DNA from 3 places in the Pseudomonas sp. DW-iso17 genome. Region 3 is predicted to be linked to each of the others. Evidence: predicted binding sites of a transcription regulator. Region 3 holds the regulator's gene; each other region holds the start of a gene.
The links. The regulator FliA, encoded in region 3, starts transcription of late flagellar genes. The targets are predictions, from matches to a motif close to CTAAAGTTTNNNNNNNNNNNGCCGNTAA.

Region 1 (3,272 bases), on a different contig from region 3:
GAGCAGGTTGGTCTGGTCGGCGATGGAGCGGATCACCTCCAGTACCCCGCCGATCTGCGTGCTCTCGCTGGAGAGCGTGCGGATCACCTCCACGGCCTGGCTGATAGTGGTGGAGAGCTGGTCGATCTGCTGCAAGCTGCCGTCGATATTGACCTGGCCCTGTTGTGCCTGGGCCTGGGCATCGCGCATTTCGCTGGCGGCGTGCTCGGCATTCTTGGCCACGTCCTGCACGCCGTAGGTGACTTCGTTGATGGCGGTGGCCACCAGTTCCATCTGCTGGGACTGCTGCTGGCTGCGGTCGTGGGCCTGGCTGGCGTTGTGGCCCAGCTCGCTGGACGACTGGCCCAGGGCGTTTGCGCACACCTGCAACTGGCCGACCACCTGGCGCAGCTTGGCGGTGAAGCTATTGAAGTGCTGGGCCAGTTGCGTCAATTCGTCACGGCCGTGGGTATCGAGGCTGTGGGTCAGGTCACTTTCGCCACTGGCAATATTGCCCATGGCATTCACCGCGGCCTGCAACGGCTGCACGATGCTGCGGGCAATCAGCACCACCAGCACGGCCATCATCAGCGCAATGCCCAGGCCAATGGCCGAGGCTTTCCACACCTGGCCCCTGAATTCGGCCTGCACATCGTCCACGTAGACCCCGGAGCCGATAATCCAGCCCCAGGGTTCGAACAGTTGGATGTACGAGGTTTTCTCTACCGGCGCTTCGGCGCCGGGCTTCGGCCAGCGGTAGTTGACGATGCCGGCGCCCTTGGCCTTGGCCAGGCTCACGAATTCGTTGAACACGGCGAAACCGTCCGGGTCGCGAATCGCCGAAAGGTTCTGGCCGTCGAGCTTGGGGTTGGCCGCGTGCATGATCATCACGGGGGTGAGGTCGTTGATCCAGAAGTAGTCATCGTGGTCATAACGCAGCCCGCGCACCGCGCTCAGGGCCTGTTGTTGCGCGGCGTCGCGAGTCAGTACGCCGGTTTTTTCCAGGCTCTGGTAATAGCTGAGTACGCCACTGGCGGTCTGCACCACGTGCTGGGTCTGCTGGCGCTTGGCCTGGTAGAGGTCGCCGTGGATCTGGTTGAGCATTAACAGCCCCAAGGCCAGCAGCATCAACACGGCGACTATCAGGATCAGCCAAAGGCGGCGGCTGATCGACATGCTGCGCAAACTGTTCATCGTCCTGTCACTCCCTGCTCTTTATAATTGTGGTGCTGCTTCGAGATTTCCGGCGTGTCTGATAGGCTTTCGGCCCGGAATCGAAAAACCTGAGTACTGCCTGATTTTTCACGGAATTTTTGCAGACCGGCGTTGAGAATCAACTGCGGGCGCTTGTGTGCGCTCGTCGTCAGTGAACTTAAAAAAGACTAAGAGGCATGCCACGCGCATGACCTTTGGAGACAGCATGGATTTTTGGACCGCCATACAGGCATTGATTCTCGGCATCGTCGAGGGGCTTACGGAGTTCTTGCCGATCTCCAGCACTGGCCACCAGATCATCGTCGCCGACCTGATCAATTTTGGCGGCGAGCGTTTCGAAGCCTTCAACATCATCATCCAGCTGGGCGCGATCCTGGCGGTAGTCTGGGAGTTTCGGCGCAAGATCTTTGACGTGGTCATCGGCCTACCGACCCAGCCCAAGGCCCGGCGCTTTACCGTCAACCTGATCATCGCCGTGTTGCCGGCGGTGGTATTGGGGGTGATTTTTGCCGACCTGATCAAGCACTACCTGTTTAACCCGATCACTGTAGCGACTGCCCTGGTAGTGGGTGGCGTGATCATGTTGTGGGCCGAGCGCCGCCAACATGCAGTGCGGGCTGAAACCGTCGACGACATCACCTGGAAAGACGCCCTCAAGGTCGGCCTGGCCCAGTGCCTGGCGATGATCCCGGGCACTTCGCGCTCCGGTGCAACGATCATCGGCGGCCTGTTGTTCGGCCTGTCGCGCAAGACGGCCACCGAATTTTCATTCTTCCTGGCCATGCCGACAATGGTTGGGGCGGCGGTGTACTCGGGTTACAAGTACCGCGATCTGTTCCAGCCGGCGGATTTTCCAGTGTTCGCCATTGGTTTTGTCACCTCGTTCATCTTCGCGATGATTGCGGTCAAGGGCTTGCTCAAATTCATCGCCAGCCACAGCTACGCGGTGTTTGCCTGGTACCGGATTGCCTTTGGCCTGGTCATCCTGGCGACCTGGCAGTTCGGCTGGATCGACTGGACTGCGGTCAAGCCATGACTATCCAGCACCCACGCCTGAAGGCGCTGATCTTTGTACTGCTGTGTGCCGCGCCGCTGCTGGGCTCGGCCTTGCTGTGGTATCGCGGCGAAACGGCGATTCCGTTGATGGCCTACGGCGTGGTCAGTGTGGTGGCGTTCTTTCTTTATTGGAGCGACAAGCGCAAGGCGCAGACCGAAGGCTGGCGCACCCCGGAAAACATCCTGCATGCGGTGGAGCTGGCGGGCGGTTGGCCGGGGGCGTTGATTGCCCAGCAGGTGTTCCGGCACAAGACGCGCAAGGTGTCTTACCAGGTGCTGTTCTGGGTGATTGTGCTGTTGCACCAGGTGTTCTGGCTGGACCAGCTGTTTCTTGGCGGCACCTTGCTGTCAATCCTCTAGCCACAAGCCAATCTGTGTGCGCTTGGGCAGCTTGCTCACCACCAACTGGTGGGAGCGCTGCAACAAGCCACGCAGTTCCTCTGCGCCCAAAGGATAGGGCGTGTTCATGATGACCCACTGCGCCCTCGCCAGGTAAGGCGCCGGGTGAATGCCCGGGCGGTCGACGTGACCCAGGAACAGTTCTTTGTCGACCTTGAAGGCCAGCGACTCACCGCGCAGGTTCTGCAAGGCGAACATCTTGTTGCCAGCAACCGAGAACACCCGCACGCCGCCCCATTTATAGTCTTCCCGTGCGCCTGGCAGGCTCAGGCAAAAACGTGCGACTTGTTCTTCCGTCATGCTCATAACAGCCGATCTCCACAGCCTTTGAAGCCTTCTTCCAGGTAGTCGATCCAGGCCCGGATGGCCGGCAGCACGCCGCGCCGGTGCGGGTAGACCGCTTGCAGCCAGCCGCCTGGTAATGACCATTGCGGCAGCAGTTGCACCAGGCGGCCGCTGGCCAGTTCTTCTTCGCAGTACATCATTGGCAGCACCGTAAAACCCACGCCCATCATTGCGCTGGCCTTGCGCACGATAAAGTCTTCGATGCCCAGGCGCGCCTCCATCACTAGCTCGTGCATGTTGCCCTGAGGGTCGATGATGCGTTGGTGCACCATTCGGTC
Region 2 (3,272 bases), on a different contig from region 3:
TCGCCGGGCAGGCTGCCGCTATAGATGCGGTGGCCGCCTTTTTCGCTGATGGTCAAGGTGCCGTTGCTTTCCCAGGCAACCCGCACGCCCTCATGGAAACCTTCGATACGGAAGGCTTCGCCATTCTCAAGATAGCGTTCACCGTCACGGGGAATCATTTCGTCCAGTACCAGCGTCTTGCTGTCGCGGTCAATGTCCACCAGGTAGCTCTGGAACCGCTGGCTGCGTTCGTGGAAAGTGATGATCAGCGGGTCATGGCTTTCTTGCAGCATCCGCAACGTGCTGGCGATTTCCAGAGGCGTGGTGAGCACCTTGGGTGGCTGCGGTGCATCTTCCGCATTAAGGGCGTTGAACACGGTTCTTCCATCTCCAGGCAAAATACGACTACACGCAAGAACCGGCATTTTGCCAGTATGTAGCGCGCCTTGGATAGGTCGCGCTGTAAACCGGTGTCAGGCTTGGCTGCGGGTGCTTGGCTTGACCAGGCGTGAGGTGGAGCCTTGGGCGTTATACAGGGCCGGAGGCTCTCCGCCGTGCAGTATGCGCAGCTGATTGGCGGTCGTGGCTTGCTGAAGCTGGATCGACTGACCGTTGAGCAGGTTGGCTTCCTGGCACTGTGCGAGCAAATGATTGAGTTCTTTGCTCTGTGCCAGCAGTTGATCGCCGACTGAAGAGTGGCTGGCCAGTTGTGCCAGGCCATCGTGGTCGGCAGGCAGGCCCAGGCTGATCAGAATCTCGCTGCGCTTCTTTCCGTGCTGTTCGAGCAAGACAATCAGCGACTGTTTGCGCGCCAGGATTTCTTCCAGCAAGGGCATATCCCGGCCGTACAAGGCCAGGGATTCTTCCTTGAGCAGCTCGAGCAATTGTTGCGTCGGCGCCAGATCATCAATGATCAGTTGGAGCAAATGTTCGTCGTGGTGCATGGCTGGCCTTGGGTTTTAAGCGTCCAAAAGCCCTGCGCAGGCCTTTGCCTAGCGCTCGGCTTCGAAGTTGAGCAGCTTGCTGGCTACACGGTTGCTGTCGACTTTATAGCTGCCATCGGCGATAGCCTGTTTCAACTCGGCCACGCGGGCTTTATTGACGACGGGTTGATCGCGCAGCGAGTCAGTGACCTTCTGCAACTGTTGAGCCTCATTGCTCAGGTGTACCGATTCCCCACTCTGGCTGGCGGCGGCCTGCTCTGCTTTGGCAGGCAAGGGCTGCGGCTTGGCTTCTACGCTGTCCTTGGCACCGCCGGTGCGCGTATTGCCGGGCAAGGCCGGGGTGTTATTCAAACGACTGAAATCAATGACCATGTTGAAAAACCTCTGGGTATTTGGACGCTTGCCATGTTTTCGGCCATACCCGGGCAAACTTTAGGCTCGATTGACAATAAACCTGTTCGGCTCAATATCCAGCACACAGTGTAGGAAAAGCTGGCATTTGATTCCAGTCATCTATAGCGCCACCTCGACTTGGCCTGGCGCCGTGACCCGCGCCTTGATCACGCGATTGGAGTTGAGGTTCTTGACACGGATCTGTTCGCTCATGCCGCCGTTGGACAACGCCTCGCCCGGCATCCTGACGTTCAGGCCGCCACTGCTGGCGGAAATCACCACTTGGTCACCCTTGCGAATCACCTCCGCCTGTTCCAGATGAACCAGTGTGAGGACTTGGTCAGTGACCACGGGGCGGGTGAGTTTTTGCCCGACGGCCTGGTCCAGTGACGTCAGGTAGCCCTGGTTGATCAAGCTGATGTCCCTCTCGCGCAGCGCCACATCGTCGTAGCCGATGATGCCGGTGCGCTTCAATGGCCGCGCCACTACCACTACGTCGCGAAACAGCTTGACCTGCGCCGGCACAAATACCGTCCAGGGCGAGGCGCCCTCACAGCGCACCTTCACGGTCACACGGCCGATAGGCTGGGCGGGGCTTTCCAGGGTGGCTGTCAATTCCTTGTCGCACATTGGCATGCGCAAACGTGGGTCCAACTGGTTGACCTGAATTTCATAACGCCCCGGCGTCTGGGTGGTCGCCAGATAATCTTCTACAGTGAACTCAAGAAAGCCTTGGGTGACGCCGATAAGTAGATCAGGCAGGGTAACGTTGTCGGCGCGGGCCGTGACGCCCAGGCCCGAGACAAGCAGCGCCATCGCGGCGCAGAGCAGTCTGCGGTAGCGTGAGCGGCCAGGGTGTCGGGAAACTGTCGTTTTAATATCCATACTCAGTAAATAGCAAAGCTCGTGCCGTTTAGTGTTGGGTACGCGTCGTACCCCTAGGATTTAGGAGTCTGGGCATGGCAGGTGTAATGGATTCAGTAAACCAGCGCACACAGCTGGTAGGGCAGAATCGCCTGGAGTTGTTGCTTTTCCGCCTGGATGGCAATCAGTTGTATGGCATCAACGTGTTTAAAGTGCGTGAAGTGCTGCAATGTCCCAAGTTGACGATCATGCCCAAGTCCAGTCCGGTGGTGTGTGGCGTGGCCAACATCCGGGGCGCGACCATTCCGATTCTTGACCTGGCCATGGCCACGGGGGCAGCGGGTTTGCAAGACCGCCAGAACCCTTTCGTGATCATCACCGAGTACAACACCAAGACCCAGGGTTTCCTGGTGCGCTCGGTGGAGCGCATCGTCAATATGAACTGGGAAGAGATCCATCCGCCGCCCAAGGGCACGGGGCGCGATCACTACCTGACGGCGGTGACGCGGGTCGATAACCAGTTGGTGGAAATCATCGACGTGGAGAAGATCCTCGCCGAAGTGGCCCCCACCTCGGAAACCATCTCCGTCGGGGTGGTGGATGCCGAAACGGCACACAAGGCGGTTTCGCTGCGCGTGTTGACCGTGGACGACTCTTCCGTGGCGCGCAAGCAGGTCACGCGTTGCCTGCAAACCGTCGGGGTGGAGGTGGTGGCCCTAAATGACGGGCGCCAAGCCCTGGATTACCTGCGCAAGCTGGCGGACGAAGGCAAGAAGCCCGAAGAAGAATTCTTGATGATGATCTCTGACATCGAGATGCCGGAAATGGATGGCTACACGCTCACGGCCGAGATACGTAACGATCCACGCATGCAAAAATTGCATATCATCCTGCATACTTCGTTGTCGGGGGTATTCAATCAGGCAATGGTCAAGAAGGTCGGTGCGGATGACTTTCTGGCCAAATTCCGTCCTGATGACCTCGCATCCCGGGTAGTCGACCGGATCAAGGCAGCAGATCACGGCTAGGGGATGTCCCCCGGCGGTCACACGATTTAAGAGGCGGCATCATTGTCTACGGGTAATTTGGATT
Region 3 (3,272 bases):
GGTGACCCATGTCGACCCGGGCCAGTCCCTGGCCAATGCCCTCGAGCCGTTGCTGCGCAAGCGCGTGGTGCTGATCGATACCGCCGGCCTGCAAGCCAGTGATCCAGCGCTGCGCATGCAGCTCGAAAGCCTGGCCGGGCGTGGCATCAAGTCGAAAAATTACCTGGTGCTTGCAACCACCAGCCAGAAACAGGTTCTTACCGCTGCCTATCACAGCTACAAGCGTTGCGGCCTGGCCGGCTGCATCCTCACCAAACTCGACGAAACCGCGAGCCTGGGCGAGGTATTGAGCCTGGCCATCAGCCATGAATTACCGGTTGCCTACCTCACCGACGGGCCGCGGATCCCGGATGATCTGCATCTGCCGCGCCGTCATCAGTTGGTCAGCCGTGCCGTGAGTGTGCAAATGCAAGACGAGCCTAGCGAGGAAGCGATGGCCGATATGTTCGCCGACCTTTACCACCACCCGGCTAAACGGGTGGGTTGAGGCAGGATGAACACCGTGAAATGTACCTACATCGATGGTCTGCAAGCGATTCACGCGGCCAAGCCATGTAGCCTGCGTCTAAGCAAGACAAGGTAAAGAAATAAAATGGGCAGCATGCATCCCGTACAGGTGATCGCGGTGACCGGCGGCAAAGGTGGCGTCGGGAAAACTAACGTGTCAGTGAATTTGTCCCTGGCCCTGGCAGAGCTTGGCCGTCGCGTCATGCTGCTGGATGCTGACCTGGGCTTGGCGAACGTGGACGTTCTCCTGGGGCTGACACCCAAACATACCCTGGCCGATGTGATCGAGGGCCGCTGCGAGCTGCGCGATGTGCTGCTCCAGGGCCCTGGTGGCATTCGCATCGTGCCGGCGGCCTCGGGCACCCAGAGCATGGTGCACCTGAGCCCCGCGCAGCATGCCGGGCTGATCCAGGCGTTCAGCGACATCGGCGACAACCTCGACGTGCTGGTGATCGACACCGCCGCCGGGATCGGCGAGTCGGTGGTCAGCTTTGTGCGCGCAGCGCAGGAAGTGCTGTTGGTGGTGTGCGACGAGCCCACCTCGATCACCGATGCCTACGCGCTGATCAAACTGCTTAACCGTGACTACGGCATGAATCGCTTCCGCGTGCTGGCCAACATGGCCCAGAGCCCGCAGGAAGGGCGCAACCTGTTCGCCAAGTTGACCAAGGTCACGGACCGCTTCCTCGATGTGGCTTTACAATACGTCGGCGCAGTTCCCTATGACGAGTGTGTGCGCAAGGCCGTGCAAAAGCAGCGTGCGGTCTATGAAGCGTTCCCTCGTTCGAAATGCGCACTGGCGTTCAAGGCCATTGCCCAGAAGGTCGATACCTGGCCGTTGCCCGCCAACCCGCGGGGGCATCTGGAGTTTTTCGTCGAGCGTTTGGTGCATCAGACGAGCGCAGGACCGGTGCTATGACATCCAGCGGCTACAACCTTTACAAAAAGTCGGCACGTGACAGCCAGGGCGAATTGATCGAGCGCTATGCGCCGTTGGTCAAGCGCATTGCCTATCACCTGTTGGCGCGCCTGCCCGCGAGTGTGCAGGTTGAAGACTTGATCCAGGCCGGCATGATCGGCCTGCTTGAAGTCTCGACCAAATACGACGCCAGCAAGGGTGCCAGTTTCGAAACGTATGCGGGTATCCGTATTCGTGGCGCGATGCTCGACGAGGTGCGTAAAGGCGATTGGGCGCCGCGTTCGGTACACCGCAATACGCGTATGGTCAGTGATGCAATTCGAGCAATTGAAGCAAAAACCGGTCGTGACGCTAAAGATCATGAAGTTGCGGCCGAACTCCAATTGAGTCTCGACGATTATTACGGGATTTTGAACGATACCTTGGGCAGCCGCCTGTTCAGTTTTGACGACCTTTTACAGGACGGCGAACACGAAGGGCTGCACGAGGACGGCGCGAGCGCGCATACGGAGCCGTCACGCGACCTGGAAGATGAACGTTTCCAGGGCGCGTTGGCCGATGCAATCGCCAACTTGCCGGAGCGTGAGCGGCTGGTGCTGGCGCTGTACTACGACGAAGAGCTGAACCTCAAGGAAATCGGTGAGGTCCTGGGGGTCAGCGAATCGCGTGTCAGCCAGTTGCATAGCCAGTGCGCAGCCCGCTTGCGGGGGCGATTGGCCGAGTGGCGCGCGCGCTGACAGGCAGTGTGGGGGCACTGCAGACGCTGCCGTGAGATCGCAAGGTTTCGCGGCTGTGTGCCGTGGTGCCCTGGGCAGTCCTTTTTGTGTAACGCCTGTTGATTGAAATGGCGCGTCCAGGTGCTGGGCGCGTTTAAGACTGCTTGGAGGTCGAATTGGACAAGAACATGAAAATCCTCATCGTTGATGACTTCTCAACGATGCGGCGGATCATTAAAAACCTGTTGCGTGACCTTGGGTTCACCAACACGGTCGAGGCGGATGACGGCCTGACGGCCATTCCGATCCTCAACAGCGGGAGCATCGACTTTCTGGTAACCGACTGGAACATGCCGGGCATGACCGGTATCGACCTGCTGCGCCATGTGCGCGCCGATGAAAAACTGCGCAGCTTGCCTGTGCTGATGGTGACCGCCGAAGCCAAGCGCGAACAGATCATCGAAGCCGCCCAAGCCGGGGTCAACGGTTATGTGGTCAAACCATTCACGGCACTGGCCTTGAAAGAGAAGATCGAGAAAATCTTCGAACGCATCCACGGCTAATGCCATCGCGGGGGAGCTATGGAGCATAACGAAACGTCACAGGGCGACTTTGAGTCGACCCTGAAAAAACATGCTCACCAGTTGGTCGACAGCCTGGAAAAAGGCCAGTTCGCCGATGCGGTGCAGTTGATCCATGAGCTTAACCAGACCCGTGACCGCGGCCTGTACCAGGAAGTGGGCAAGCTCACACGCGAGCTGCACAGCGCAATCGTCAATTTCCAGATTGACCCGCGCATGCCCCAGGCCGAAGAAATTTCCCAGATTACCGACGCCACCGAGCGCCTGTCCTATGTGGTCAGGCTGACTGAGGCGGCGGCCAACCGCACCATGGACCTGGTGGAAAACGCCACGCCCCTGGTCAACGGCATGGCCACCGAAGCCCAGGCCTTGAGCCAGGACTGGGGCCGCTTCATGCGCCGCGAAGTGGGCGCTGAAGAGTTTCGTGAACTGGCGCGTCGCGTCGACGGGTTCCTGTCGCGCAGCGAACAGGAAAACCGCACGGTGGCCAGCAACCTCAACGACATCCTGCTGGCCCAGGATTACCAGGACCTCACCGGCCAGGTAATC

Region 1: AC4PS6_RS19340 (methyl-accepting chemotaxis protein) is a predicted target of FliA. The motif match lies at 1,240-1,267, and genes of this name have one in related genera.
Region 2: flgM (flagellar biosynthesis anti-sigma factor FlgM) is a predicted target of FliA. The motif match lies at 1,332-1,359, and genes of this name have one in related genera.

Annotation. Positions count from the first base shown of each region.
Region 1 covers NZ_JBZXEA010000032.1:258,809-262,080, forward strand. The annotation lists gene AC4PS6_RS19340 (methyl-accepting chemotaxis protein) at 1-1,173, opposite strand, end outside; gene AC4PS6_RS19345 (undecaprenyl-diphosphate phosphatase) at 1,400-2,230, shown strand; gene AC4PS6_RS19350 (DUF1294 domain-containing protein) at 2,227-2,610, shown strand; gene AC4PS6_RS19355 (MmcQ/YjbR family DNA-binding protein) at 2,599-2,955, opposite strand; gene AC4PS6_RS19360 (LysR substrate-binding domain-containing protein) at 2,952-3,272, opposite strand, start outside.
Region 2 covers NZ_JBZXEA010000018.1:2,158-5,429, forward strand. The annotation lists gene AC4PS6_RS13935 (flagellar brake protein) at 1-356, opposite strand, end outside; gene AC4PS6_RS13940 (flagella synthesis protein FlgN) at 453-923, opposite strand; gene flgM (flagellar biosynthesis anti-sigma factor FlgM) at 972-1,295, opposite strand; gene flgA (flagellar basal body P-ring formation chaperone FlgA) at 1,437-2,201, opposite strand; gene AC4PS6_RS13955 (chemotaxis protein CheV) at 2,276-3,208, shown strand; gene cheR (protein-glutamate O-methyltransferase CheR) at 3,251-3,272, shown strand, end outside.
Region 3 covers NZ_JBZXEA010000041.1:25,958-29,229, reverse strand. The annotation lists gene flhF (flagellar biosynthesis GTPase FlhF) at 1-487, shown strand, start outside; gene fleN (flagellar synthesis regulator FleN) at 593-1,426, shown strand; gene fliA (RNA polymerase sigma factor FliA) at 1,423-2,163, shown strand; gene AC4PS6_RS21045 (chemotaxis response regulator CheY) at 2,331-2,705, shown strand; gene AC4PS6_RS21040 (protein phosphatase CheZ) at 2,724-3,272, shown strand, end outside.